4 regions of the Streptomyces sp. NPDC006711 genome follow, and region 2 is predicted to be linked to each of the others. Evidence: riboswitches for the same ligand, from Rfam matches in the RefSeq annotation. Region 2 holds a riboswitch; each other region holds the start of a gene.

Region 1 (3,274 bases), on a different contig from region 2:
TACGTCCCCAAAGCGCCGCTGGCCAGGGCCGATTGTCAGTGGTGCCCAGTAAAATCGAGGCAGTAAGTGAGGGTTCCCGACTGCCCAGGAGGATGCCCATGACCGCTGCCGTACTCACCTCGCGCGCTCCGAAACAGCTGTCCCTCGCGCCCCTTCGCAAAGTGCCGCTGCCCGCCGGGCGTCCGCGCGCGTGGTACGAGTCGCACAACCGCCGCCTGAAGGCCATGCGCCTGGCCGTCGCGCTGCTCGACACGGGCGTCTACCGGCCCGAGCAGGCGCCCGACCGCACGATACGGACCGTCGCCGCCCTCATCGGCGTCCACCCGCCGTCGGAGACGACGTGCCGGATGGTGCGCGCGCTGATCTACGACGGCCGCTGATCACCGGCGGCGGCCGGTCCGTCGCCGCATCCGGTCCCGGTCATGCCGTCGAGGCGTGGCCGGGGCCGGTCCCCGAGGGCGTCATCGCGTACTGGTCCAACAGGCGCGCGGTCGCCTCGTCCACCACCCGGTAGCGCACCACCCGCCCGTCCTTCTCGCCGGCGACCGCGCCGGCGGCCCGCAGCAGACGCAGCGCCTGCGAGACGGCCGGGTCGCGCATGCCGGTCGCGACGGCCAGGTCGGAGACGGCCAGCGGTCCGGCCCGGCGCAGCGCGAGCAGCAGGGCGAGCCGGTTGGGGTCGGCGAGCAGCGAGAAGCGGTCGGCCCAGGAGCGTACGCGCGCGGGGTCGCCGATCGCGGCGATGGCGTCACACACGCGGTGGCCGTCGATGGTGCGGTGGCCGGCGCGGTCGGCGGGGACGAGATGCATACCGGCATCCTCGCAGGAGCGCGGTGCGCGTCCGAGCCCCGGGCCGTGCGCGTCCGAGCCGGGCCGTGCGCGTTCGAGCCCCGGTCCGCCCGGGGGCCCGGTCCTCACGAGGCCCGGCTGCGGCGGACGCGCCGTGTGATCTTCGATACCTGCACAGCTGTGCAGCTGTGCGGGCAACTCTCCAGCGTCTAGGGTGACCTGGCCGTGGTGTTCGGGAAGACCGGTGGGAAACCGGAGCGGCCCTCGCCACTGTGATCGGGTTCCCCCATCGGTTCCACGGGGGAGCAGCCGTCCCCTCGCGGGCCACTGGCCAGGATCCACCTGGCTGGGAAGGCCGGGGCGGTCGCACCCACCCGTCAGCCAGGAGACCGGCCGCGGCATCTCACGAAGTGATCCACGAGGTGCTGGAGCGTGACCGCATGACCCTGTCCACCCCCACGTCCGCCGAGGCGGGCGCCGCCTCACCGGCCTTCCACTGGCGCCGCGAGGACACCGTCCGCACCGGCCTGTTGCTCGCGGTGATAGCCGCCCTGCACGTGGCCGCGTTCGGCATCCTCTTCCTCCTGGTGGCCCCCGCGCACTACGCGGTCGGCGCCAAGACGTACGGCATCGGCCTCGGCATCACCGCGTACACGCTCGGCATGCGGCACGCCTTCGACGCCGACCACATCGCGGCCATCGACAACACCACCCGCAAGCTGATGGCCGACGGCAAGCGGCCGGTGTCCGTGGGCTTCTGGTTCGCGCTCGGCCACTCCAGCGTCGTCGTCATCATGGCGGCCCTGGTGGCCGGCGGCGCACAGCTCGCGGGCACCATCATGAACGAGAAGTCCGACACCCACCAGGTGCTCGGCGTCCTCGGAACCACAGCCTCCGGATCCTTCCTCTACCTCATCGCCGCGCTCAACCTCGTCGCCCTGTTCGGCATCCTGAAGGTGTTCCGCGCGATGCGGTCGGGCGCGTACGACGAGAAGGAGCTCGAAGCGCACCTGGACTCGCGGGGGTTCATGAACCGCGTCCTGGGCCGCTTCACCAAGTCCATCTCGCGGCCGGGCCAGATGTTCCCGCTCGGCTTCCTCTTCGGCCTCGGCTTCGACACCGCGACCGAGGTCACCCTGATGGTCATGGCCGGCACGGGCGCCGCCGCCGGACTGCCCTGGTACGCCATCCTGTGCCTGCCGCTGCTGTTCGCCGCGGGGATGAGCCTGTTCGACACGCTGGACGGCACGTTCATGAACTTCGCCTACCAGTGGGCGTTCTCCAACCCCGTGCGCAAGGTCTACTACAACCTCACCATCACCGGCCTCTCGATCGCCGTCGCGTTCTTCATCGGCACCATCGAACTGGTCGGCGTCATCCACGAGAAGTTCGACCTCACCGACCCGGTCAGCGGCTGGATCGCGGCCCTGGACCTGGACAACGTGGGCTTCGTCATCGTCGGCCTGTTCGTGGTGGTCTGGGCGGCGGCGCTGGCGTACTGGCGGCTGGGGAAGGTGGAGCAGAAGTGGGCGGGGACGGGGGCGTGAGCTAGCCGGCCCGGCCCCGGCCCCCGTCCCTCACCCCTTACCGGGCGTTCGCGGGCCCGGCACCCCGCAGTCGTTCTGCGGGAGCCACAACGCCCTGAACAGGCCGTCGGCGGCGGTGTGTTCGACGAAGGTGCTCTCCTGAATGATCCGGCCCCGGCCAAGGATGACGATGCCGTCGGCGACCGCGACGTTCGCCAGGCGGCGGGCCACCAGGACCACCACGCGGTTCCGGACGACGTTCCGCAGTCCGGGGAAGATAAGGTGCTCGGCCCTGGCGTCGAGCACGCTGGTGGGACGACGCGTCGGTACGCCGTGCGGCCGCCCACTCCGGCGCCTACGAGCACTCCGCCCTTGCACACTCAAAAATGTCCTTCTTCAGGGCGGGCCCCTCGCTGCCGGGACAGCGGTACGTCAGGGCCTCGGCCCGTACGACGTCCGGTGCCGGAGGCGTCAGCTACCGACATCCGGCCCGAGCAGCCAGGCCGGCGCGACCCACACCACGCCGGCCGCGAGCCCGCCCGCGAGCGTGCCAAGTACCGAGTAGGAGGTGCACGGCCTTGTCGGCGGCCGCGTCCACCGGCCCGCCGATCGTCCGGAACCGGTCGAGCATGGAGTGCGCCATCGTGCGGGAGCGCAGCTGGCCGGCGGTGCCCTTGTCGAGCCCGAACCACCGCAGCAAGTTCAGCGCGCGGCGCTCCGTGCTCATCGCCCGCGACGCCTCGTAGTGCACGCGGGCGGCCTTCACCCCGGCGACGCGCTGCGGCACGCGGGGAGCAGGAGCAGCGCCCCCAGCCCGGCGGCTCCTCATCTTCCGCACGAACCAAGGCAACCGCGTCGCTCCTGGCCCCGCCGCTCGACAGGACGGTGGCGTGCTGCGGGGGCTGACTGCGTGCAAGCAGGATCGGAGCGGGTGGCCTCCTACCGGTGACATGCTTGAT
Region 2 (3,274 bases):
TGCGGGCCGCCAGGTCGGCCAGGACGAGGAAGGCGGCGCCGCCCAGGGCCGCGACGGGCAGCAGGGCGCGGTGGGCGGCGCCGACGGCCATGCGGGCGGCGTGCGGCACCATCAGGCCGACGAAGCCGATCGACCCGGTGTACGCGACGAGGACGCCGGTGAGCAGCGATGCCAGCACGAAGGCGGCCGCGCGGAAGCGCCCGGTGTCGAGGCCGAGCACGGTGGCGCCCTCCTCGCCGACGAGCAGCAGGTCCAGCGGGCGGGCCAGGGCGATCAGGAGCAGGGTGCCCGCGGCGAGGGCGAGCGCGGGCAGAGCGAGCATGTCCCAGCGGGCGCCGCCGAGTCCGCCGAGTGTCCAGTGCAGGACTTCCGTGACGTGTTCGGCGCTGGCCGATGTGACCAGGATCAGGCTGGTGAGCGCGGACAGGACGTAGGAGACGGCGACCCCGGCCAGCACCAGGCGCCCGCCCGCCAGGGAGCCGGCGCGCCGGGCGAGCGCGTAGACGAGGACGAGGGCGGTGAGGGCTCCGGCGAAGGCGGCGGCGGGCAGGGCGACGGTGGTGGCCACCCCGGCGCCGGCCCCGAGGACGATCACGGCGACGGCCCCCGCGGAGGCTCCGCTGGAGACGCCCAGCAGGAAGGGATCGGCGAGCGGATTGCGCACGAGGGCCTGGAGGGTGGTGCCGATGACGGCGAGACCGGCGCCGGTGACCGCGCCGAGCACGACCCGGGGGGCTCTGACGTCCAGCACGATGGTGCGGTAGGGGCCGGGTTCGGCGGCGCCGGTGACGATGGCCCACACCTCGCCCGCCGGTATCCGTACCGAGCCGAGCGCGAGCCCGGCGGTGGCGCCGGCCAGGAGCACGAGGGTCAGGCCGCCGAGCAGCGCGAGGTAGCGCCGGCGGGGGGTCACCGGCGGGCTCCTTCTCGACCGGCGGGACGGGGCTGCGGGCCCGCGTGGTGGCGCCCCCTCATGCTCCCGCCCCGAGCTGCGCGGCCAGCTTGGCCACCGCGTCCGGGGCCCGTACGCCCGTCACCATGTCGGACAGCGCGAGGACCGCGAAGCTGTTGTTCTTGACGGCGGGCACCGAGGCGAGCGCCGGGTCGTCGCGCAGGCGCTTCTTCTTGGCCTCCACGCTCGTGCCGCCGTAGTCCAGGATGAGGATGGTCTTCGGGGCGCGGGCCACCACGTCCTCCCAGCTCGCGTCGCCGAAGGAGGCCGTCTTCAGGTCGTCGGCGAAGATGTTGCGTCCGCCCGCCCGCGTCACGATGTCGTTGCCGATGCCCTTGCCGCCGGCCGTGAACGCCGTCTTGTCGCCGCTGTCGTAGACGAACACCGGCACCGGCTCCCGGCCCGAAAGCGCCGTCCGGGTACGCTCGTTGGCCTCCTGGGCCGAGCGTATCCACGTCTGGGCCCGCTCGGGCACCCCGAAGGTGCGGCCGACCTCGGTGACCTCCTCGTACACGTCGTCCATCGTGGTCGCGTCGGCGCGGGGGCAGTTCTCCACGTTGAGGCGGGACTTGATGCCGCTCTTGGCGAGGGCTTCGCGGCTTCGGCCCTCGCCCGCGGCGAAGGCCGAGGCGTAACCGCCGTAGACGTAGTCGGGGCCGGCGGCCAGGAGCTTTTCGTAGGAGGGGTACTCGGCGGCCAGGACCGGGACCGAGCGGTAGGCCGCCTCGTACTTCGGCAGTACCTTGTCGTCCAAGTAGGCCGTCCCGGCAAGGGACTTGGCGAGGCCGAGCTCCAGCATCACCTCGGTGGCGTGCTGGTTCATCGTGACGGCCCGCTTGGGAGGCGCGGTGAACGTGGTGCGCACGCCGCAGTTGGTGACGGTGTACGGGAAGCCGGGGGCCGTAGCGCCCGTGGCCTCGGGCTGCGGCCGCGTCGTGCACGCGGCGAGCGGGAACAGCAGGGCGGCGGCGAGTGCCGCGCGGCGCCAGAGCATGGCTGCGCTCCTCCAAGGGGATTTCCACGTCCCCTGTCGATGGGAGAAGGCGGCAGGTCAGTTCCTGGCTTCCGGCTCCGAGGGGGGTCCCCCGGGGCCGGTCACAGTGGCGGGACCGTGCCGGATTCGCACCGGCTTCCTGGGTCCTGCCGCCCGATGATCAAAATTTCGTACGGACAGTATGCGCGAATTTCGATATGCGCGAATTTCGATCGGTACGCGCCATCCGTCACGGCGCCCGGGGGTGACTCAGTAGGCCTGGCTCAGTGGGCCTGGCTCAGTAGGCCTCGACGACCTTGACGTCTTCCTCCGTGATCACACCGTCCACGATGCGGTACGAGCGGAACTGGAACTCGCCCGCGCCGTCGGTGTCCGCAGTGGACACCAGGACGTAGTGCGCGCCGGGCTCGTTGGCGTAGGACACGTCGGTGCGCGAGGGGTAGGCCTCGGTCGCGGTGTGGGAGTGGTAGACGATCACCGGCTCCTCGTCGCGGTCGTCCATCTCGCGGTAGAGCTTGAGGAGGTCCTGCGAGTCGAACTCGTAGAACGTGGGCGAGCGGGCCGCGTTCAGCATGGGGATGAAGCGCTCGGGGCGGCCGGTGCCGGCCGGGCCCGCGACCACACCGCACGCCTCGTCGGGGTGGTCGGCGCGGGCGTGCGCGACGAGCTGGTCGTACAGGGCCTGGGTGAGGGTCAGCATGTCGGCAAGGATAAGCAAAGGGGCCGCCGCGTATCGAGTGGCGATACGCGGCGGCCCACATGGTGAGAACGTGCCGGTCAGCGGGGTCAGACGCGCTTGGCGAACGCCTTGTTCTCGGGGTTCTTGGCCTTGAGGACCAGGTAGGAGACGCCCAGGATCAGGGCCCACAGCGGCGCGCAGTACAGCGAGACGCGGGAGTCCTTGTCGATGCCCATCATGACGATGACCATGCCGATGAAGAGCAGCGCGAACCAGCTGGTCCACGGGGCTCCGGGGGCGCGGAAGGTGGACTGCGGCAGTTCGCCGCGGTCGGACTTGGCGCGGTAGCGGATCTGGCAGACCAGGATCATGATCCAGGCCCACATGCCGGAGATCGTGGCGAAGGAGACGACGTAGTCGAAGGCCTTGCCGGGCGCGACGTAGTTGATCCAGACACCGACCAGCATGAGCCCGGCGGAGACCGAGGTGCCCACCAGCGGGGTGCCGCTCCTGGTGAGCTTGGTGAAGACCTTGGGGCCCTGGCCGTTGAGCGCGAGGTCGCGCAGCATGCGGCCGGTGGAGTACATGCCGGAGTTGCAGGAGGAGAGCGCGGCGGTCAGCACGACGAAGTTGACGATGCCCGCGCCGA
Region 3 (3,274 bases), on a different contig from region 2:
CGCACACCGCGATCCGCAGCACGTCCTCGCCGACGGGCGGCGCCACCACCGACTCGCGCACGGCGCCGCGCATCGACACCCTGAGCCCGTCCTCCTCGTCGATGCCGAGGCCGTGGGCGTAGGGCAGGATCCCGTAGGTGTGGCGTCCGGTGAGGCCGCGCAGCATTTCGATGCCGGGCTCAAGCAGCGTCACATCGCCCCGGAACTTGTTGACGACGTAGCCGGCGACCAGCGCCTGGTCCTCGGGGCTCAGGAGCGCCGTCGTGCCGAAGAACGAGGCGAAGACGCCGCCCCGGTCGATGTCGCCGACCACCACGACCGGCAGCCGGGCGGCCCGCGCGATGCCCATGTTGACGATGTCGGTGCGCCGCAGGTTGATCTCGGCCGGACTGCCCGCGCCTTCGCAGATCACGGCGTCATACGTGGCCCGCAGCTCGGCCAGGCAGTCCAGTACGGTGCCGAGCAGCGCCTCGCGGCCGCCCCGGTGCGGCGCGGTGGCGGACGCGGGGCCCGGGGACCCGAAGAACCCGCGGGCGCTCAGCTCGCCGACGGGCCTGCCCATCAGGACGACCTGGCTCGAGCGGTCGCTGCCGGGCTTGAGCAGCACCGGATTCATCAGCGCGCTCGGCTCCACCCGGGCGGCCTGTGCCTGCATCGCCTGGGCCCGGCCGATCTCCGCGCCCTCACGCGTGACGAACGAGTTCAGCGACATGTTCTGGCCCTTGAACGGCGCGACCTTGACGCCCCGGCGCACCAGCCACCGGCAGATCCCGGCCGTCACGACGCTCTTGCCCGCGTCCGATGTCGTGCCCGCGATCAGCAGCCCGCCACCCATGTACGTCCCTTCCTCACAGCGGCCCTCGTCGCCACGGCGGCGGCCAGCGTCAGCCAGCTGACCCGGCGCGAGAGCCGTACGGCCCGTTCGATGTCCGCGACGGTGACGGCCCGGCCCGGCGCGTTCAGGACCGGCCGATGCTCCATGCGCCCCGCGTAGGAGAGCGTGCCGCCGAGCCGCACGCCGAGCGCGCCGGCGAACGCGGCCTCGACCGGGCCCGCGTTGGGGCTGGGGTGGCGGCCCGCGTCGGCGCGCCAGGCCCGTACCGCGCCCCGGGGGTCGGGGCCCGCGAGCGCCGCGAGGACGGCGGTGAGCCGGGCACCCGGCCAGCCCGCCACGTCGTCGAGGCGTGCCGAAGCCCAGCCATATTTGCGGTACTTATCCGACTTGTGCCCGACCATCGCGTCCAGCGTGTTGACCGCCCGGAAACCCACGAGACCGGGCACGCCCGCGAGCGCGCCCCACACCAGGGCCCCGACGACGGCGTCGGAGGTGTTCTCGGCGACCGACTCGACCACCGCCCGCGCGACGCCGTCGGCGTCCAGGGACCGCGGGTCGCGGCCGCACAGATGCGGCAGGCGCTCGCGGGCCGCCGCCAGGTCGCCGGCGGCGAGCGCACCCCCGATGGCCCGGGCCTCGCGGCCGAGCGAGGTGCCGCCGACCACGGTCCAGGTGGCGGCGGCGGTCAGGGCCAGGCTCGCGCGGGGGCGGCCGCGCAGGGCACGGGAGAGGAGGGCCGCGCCAGCGGTGGCGCCGCCCGCGCAGATCAGGGTGTGCAGCGCGCCCCGGCCCCGGTGGTCGCGCCACAGCGCGCGCTCCACGGCGGCCGAGGCCCGGCCGAACGCGGCGACCGGATGGCCCCGGCGCGGGTCGCCGAGCAGGAGGTCGGCGACGAGACCGGCGGTGACGCCGTGGGCGAAGGTGCGATCGGCCCGCATGCTCAGCGCGCCGGGGCGTCGCGGAAGGGGCCGGAAAGTCTCGGTGGGCAGGCGCGCATGGCGGTGTGTCCTCACTCAGGGTGTCCGCGCCCTGGTTCGACGTGACCGGCGGTGAGAGTTCCTGGCTCGCGGGGATCGCTCCCCGGTGACAGTGGCGGGACCGCGCCGGATTCGCACCGGCTTCCTCTCCTGCCGCCGTAGCTGGCCGGTGCAGTCCACCACGGTCCGAGAACAGCCGTCAACTTGCCGTTGACCTGCGGCGCGAGAGCGTGTCCCGGCGCACACGCGAGCGCCCTCCGGCCGGGGGCCGAAGGGCGGTTCGCGGGGTGCGCGCGGCGCCGGGAAGTGCCCCGTGGGGCCCCGGGCGCCGGGTCAGGCGACGATCAGATGGATCCCGTACGCCACGGCCGCAGCGCAGAGCGCGAAGCAGGCGTACGCGGTGGTGCGGGCCACCAGCACGTTGCCGGATCCCGAGGTCGCGGCCTCCCGCTTGGCGAGGCCGACGACGCCGAGGGTGAACAGGCCCACCAGGCCGACGGTCACCGCGAGGCTGACGCCGAAGACGGAGCCGAGGGCCGCCCAGTCGATGTGCATGAGGATTCCTTACCTGTACCTGGTCGGTGCCGGTCAGACCGCGGCCGGGGTGGGCGGGTCGGCGGGGGCCACCGGGGCCGGGGCCTGGATCGTGGCCCTGAGGTCGCCGACCGCGAGGTCGGCGGCGGAGAGCAGGACGCCGGTGGGCGGCGGGGAGACGGCGGCGATCGCGGTGGTGATGACACCGGCGGGCTCTGCGTCGGCCGGAGCGGTCTTGTCGGCGGTGACGTCGGCGGTGACGTCGTCGTGGCCGACCGGCCGGCGGCGCGAGAGCTTCCAGATGATGCCCGAGCCGGCGATCAGGAGGACGGCGACGGCGGCGATGCCCCAGGGGCCCTGCTGGGTCAGGAACTCCGCGCCCGCTCCGACGACGGCGGCGGCCGGGAGCGTCAGGATCCAGGCGACGGCCATCCGGGTCGCGGTGGACCAGCGGACCACACCGCCCTTGCGGCCGAGGCCCGCGCCCATGACCGAGCCGGAGCAGACCTGGGTGGTGGAGAGCGAGAAGCCGATGTGCGAGGAGGCCAGGATAACGGTGGCGGCGCCGGTCTGGGCGGCGAAGCCCTGCGGCGGGCGCAGCTCGGTCAGGCCCTTGCCCAGGGTGCGGATGATGCGCCAGCCGCCGAGGTAGGTGCCAAGGGCGATGGCCAGGCCCGCCGAGACGATGACCCACAGCGGGGGGTTGGCGCCCGGGTGCAGCACGCCGCCGGTGACCAGGGCGAGGGTGATGATGCCCATCGTCTTCTGGGCGTCGTTGGTGCCGTGGGCGAGCGAGACGAGACCGGCCGAGGCGATCTGGCCCACGCGGTAACCCTTGGCGGTGGCCTTCTCGTCGGTGTTCCGGTTGAGCCGGTAGGTGAGCCTGGTGGCCAGCATCGCGGCGATGCCGGCGACGACCGGGGCGGCG
Region 4 (3,274 bases), on a different contig from region 2:
TCCCGGGTCTGCGCGTCCCACACGCCGAGGTTCTTCAGCTCCTCCACCAAGTAGCCGTTGACCTGGAGGAATTCACCGCTCAGGGTCTCGCGCTTGAACAGGTTGGAGACCTGCGGCTCGATGCACTCGTACACGCCCGCGATGGAGGCGATGGTCGCGGTCGGGGCGATCGCGAGCAGCAGCGAGTTGCGCATGCCGACCGCGGCGATCCGCTCGCGCAGGGCGGCCCAGCGCTCCGGCCAGTTCAGCTCGACGTCGTAGTGGTCGGGGTGCAGCACGCCGCGCGCCGTGCGGGTCTTGTCCCACGCCGGCAGCGGTCCCGACCTCTCGGCGAGGTCGGCGGAGGCCTCGTACGCGGTCAGCATGATCCGCTCGGACAGCTTCGTCGACAGGGCCCTCGCCTCGGGGGAGTCGAAGGGCAGGCGCAGCTTGAAGAAGACGTCCTGGAGGCCCATCGCGCCCAGGCCCACCGGGCGCCACCGGGCGTTGGAGCGGCCGGCCTGCTCGGTCGGGTAGAAGTTGATGTCGACGACCCGGTCGAGGAAGGTCACCGCGGTGCGGACGGCGTCGTCAAGGCGCTCCCAGTCGATGCCCTGGGACTCGGTGTCCACGAACGCGCCGAGGTTGACCGAGCCGAGGTTGCACACGGCCGTCTCGCCGTCGTCGGTCACCTCAAGGATCTCGGTGCACAGGTTGGAGGAGTGCACCGTGTGGCCCGGCTCAGCCGTCTGGTTGGCGGTGCGGTTGGAGGCGTCCTTGAACGTCATCCAGCCGTTGCCGGTCTGCGCGAGGGTGCGCATCATGCGGCCGTACAGATCGCGCGCGGGCATGGTCTTGCGGGCGAGCCCGGCGGCCTCGGCCTTGCGGTAGGCGGCGTCGAACTCCTCGCCCCACAGGTCCACGAGCTCGGGCACGTCGGCCGGCGAGAACAGCGACCAGGTGCCGTCGGCGTCCACGCGGCGCATGAACTCGTCGGGGATCCAGTGCGCGAGGTTCAGGTTGTGCGTACGGCGCTGGTCCTCGCCGGTGTTGTCGCGCAGCTCAAGGAACTCCTCGATGTCGGAGTGCCAGGTCTCCAGGTACACCGCGGCCGCGCCCTTGCGCCGCCCGCCCTGGTTGACCGCGGCGACCGAGGCGTCCAGGGTCTTGAGGAAGGGGACGATGCCGTTGGAGTGGCCGTTGGTGCCCCGGATCAGCGAACCGCGCCCACGCACCCGGGAGTAGGAGAGTCCGATGCCGCCCGCGTGCTTCGAGAGCCGCGCCACCTGGTGGTAGCGGTCGTAGATGGAGTCCAGCTCGTCCAGCGGCGAGTCGAGCAGGTAGCAGGACGACATCTGGGGGTGGCGGGTGCCGGAGTTGAAGAGCGTGGGGGAGGACGGCAGGTAGTCCAGGCGGCTCATCAGGCCGTACAGGGACGCCACTTCGTCCAGGGCGCGCGCCGACTCGTCCTCGGCGAGGCCGGACGCCACACGCAGCATGAAGTGCTGGGGGGTCTCGACGACCTTGCGGGTGATCGGGTGGCGCAGCAGGTAGCGGGAGAAGAGGGTGCGCAGGCCGAAGTAGCCGAAGCGGTCGTCGGCGCCGTCGGCGAGCGCGGCGTCCACCAGGGCGTCCAGGCGGGCGGCGTGGGCGCGGACGAACGCGAGGGTGCGGTCGGCGATCAGACCCTCGCGGTGACCGGTCTCGACGGAGGCGGAGAACGACACCGCGCCCTGGCTCGCGGCCTCTTCGGCGATGGTGACCGTCAGGAGGCGGGCGGCGAGGCGGGAGTACGCCGGGTCCTCGGAGATGAGCCCCGCGGCCGCCTCGGTGGCCAGCTCGCGCAGCTCGGCCGCGTCGGAACGGGCGTTGCGGCCCCGCAGCGCGGCGGCGGCGACCCGGCCCGGGTCGGTGTCCGGGAGGTCGGCGGTGAACTCGGTCAGGGTCCGCAGCAGCGCGGTCCCGGGGGCATCCGCGAGCTCATCGGTGATCGCTGAAGCGGGATCCGCTGGGGCGATGGTCACGTGGGGGGCACTCCCTCGCTCGGCACGGGGCCTTCGGGGGAGGCGTCGGCGCGCGTCGGGGCAGCCCTCAGCGCGTCGTCCACCGGCCCAACCGCGAGGCCCGGACGTCTGGCACCCGGATCGGTCGAACCGGGAGCGCCGTCGGCAGGTTGTCGGACTCGACCCGTATGTATCCGTACGAGTCATACCGTTGCGGGACAGTTCCGGATTCGCACCGGATTCCCCTGCGACGACAGCGAGGACGAGCATACATGTGGGGGGCGCTGTGGGTGGCGCCCCCCACATGTTGTGTCGTCGGCCGATCAGCCTCCGACTGTCAGGGGCCTCCGCTATCGTCGGTGACAGAGCCCTGAAGGAGGCGAGCCGACATGACCGCGACGACTGACCGGCCCCACATGCTGACGGAGGATTTCGAGGCCGTCGCGCGCATAGCCGCCCGTGAGAGGGAGGGGACGCGGCTCGAATTCATCAACGGGGTCATCAGGAGCAAGGCCATGCCGGACGGGGACCACGGGCGGATCATCCAGTGGCTCACGCGCATCTGCGTACAGCATCGGCCGGAGCTGTGGTTGTATCCGGGGCAGGGGATCAAGGCTCAGCAGTACCGGGCGGGGCGAGCGATCCCGGACGGGGCGCTCGCGCCATCCGACGCCTTCGTCGGACAGGGTGACTGGGTGGACCCCGAATCGATCCTCATGGTGGTAGAGGTGACCTCGTGGGACTCCGACACGCACCGTCGTGACCACGTCGAGAAGCCGCAGGCTTACGCCGAGACCGGCATTCCCCTGTATCTGCTGATCGACCGGGCCGCGTGCGAGGTCTCCGTATACAGCGAGCCCGATGGCCACCGGTACGCGTCGGTGCGCACCCTCCCCTTCGGCCGGGACCTCGAGCTTCCCGAGCCGGTGGGGATCACCCTCCAGACCGAGCAGCTCAAGGACTGGGTGCGCTGACCCACACGACGAAGGGCCGTGGCACCCCGGGTGCCACGGCCCTTCGTCGTTCAGCGGAACCTCAGTGCGCCGCCCCCGCCGTCGCCGGCGGCAGCTCGGTTGCGACGCCCGGGTCGCCCGCGTCCGCCGTGTAGTCCTCAGGCGAGGTCTCGTCGACGCCGTCGGGGGCCTTCACGGCGCGCAGGACGAAGGTGAGGACCACGGTGACCACCACGTTCAGGACGAACGCGGTGAGGCCGATGTAGCCGATCTCGCCGATGCCCGGGATCTCCTTGGAGGAGCCGCCGAAGTGCTTCTGCGTGGGCGAGGCCACCCCGT

What was found. Region 2 has a riboswitch for cobalamin ahead of ACFYM2_RS20000 (ABC transporter substrate-binding protein). Riboswitches for the same ligand answer to the same signal wherever they lie in the genome.
Region 1: linked by a shared signal. The riboswitch ahead of ACFYM2_RS26960 (HoxN/HupN/NixA family nickel/cobalt transporter) and the one ahead of ACFYM2_RS20000 (ABC transporter substrate-binding protein) in region 2 are both predicted to bind cobalamin.
Region 3: linked by a shared signal. The riboswitch ahead of ACFYM2_RS16635 (cobalamin biosynthesis protein) and the one ahead of ACFYM2_RS20000 (ABC transporter substrate-binding protein) in region 2 are both predicted to bind cobalamin.
Region 4: linked by a shared signal. The riboswitch ahead of ACFYM2_RS24125 (ribonucleoside-diphosphate reductase subunit alpha) and the one ahead of ACFYM2_RS20000 (ABC transporter substrate-binding protein) in region 2 are both predicted to bind cobalamin.

The regions. Positions count from the first base shown of each region.
Region 1 is NZ_JBIAGO010000016.1:107,574-110,847, reverse strand. It holds gene ACFYM2_RS26970 (hypothetical protein) at 99-380, shown strand; gene ACFYM2_RS26965 (ArsR/SmtB family transcription factor) at 421-810, opposite strand; cobalamin riboswitch at 985-1,202, shown strand; gene ACFYM2_RS26960 (HoxN/HupN/NixA family nickel/cobalt transporter) at 1,230-2,336, shown strand; gene ACFYM2_RS26955 (hypothetical protein) at 2,367-2,621, opposite strand; gene ACFYM2_RS26950 (hypothetical protein) at 2,791-3,102, opposite strand.
Region 2 is NZ_JBIAGO010000009.1:158,022-161,295, forward strand. It holds gene ACFYM2_RS19995 (FecCD family ABC transporter permease) at 1-913, opposite strand, end outside; gene ACFYM2_RS20000 (ABC transporter substrate-binding protein) at 972-1,946, opposite strand; cobalamin riboswitch at 1,984-2,131, opposite strand; gene ACFYM2_RS20005 (M67 family metallopeptidase) at 2,224-2,646, opposite strand; gene ACFYM2_RS20010 (amino acid permease) at 2,733-3,274, opposite strand, start outside.
Region 3 is NZ_JBIAGO010000007.1:62,562-65,835, reverse strand. It holds gene ACFYM2_RS16640 (cobyric acid synthase) at 1-835, opposite strand, end outside; gene ACFYM2_RS16635 (cobalamin biosynthesis protein) at 817-1,773, opposite strand; cobalamin riboswitch at 1,868-2,009, opposite strand; gene ACFYM2_RS16630 (hypothetical protein) at 2,146-2,367, opposite strand; gene ACFYM2_RS16625 (anion permease) at 2,401-3,274, opposite strand, start outside.
Region 4 is NZ_JBIAGO010000013.1:85,489-88,762, reverse strand. It holds gene ACFYM2_RS24125 (ribonucleoside-diphosphate reductase subunit alpha) at 1-2,003, opposite strand, end outside; cobalamin riboswitch at 2,129-2,269, opposite strand; gene ACFYM2_RS24120 (Uma2 family endonuclease) at 2,372-2,956, shown strand; gene mctP (monocarboxylate uptake permease MctP) at 3,018-3,274, opposite strand, start outside.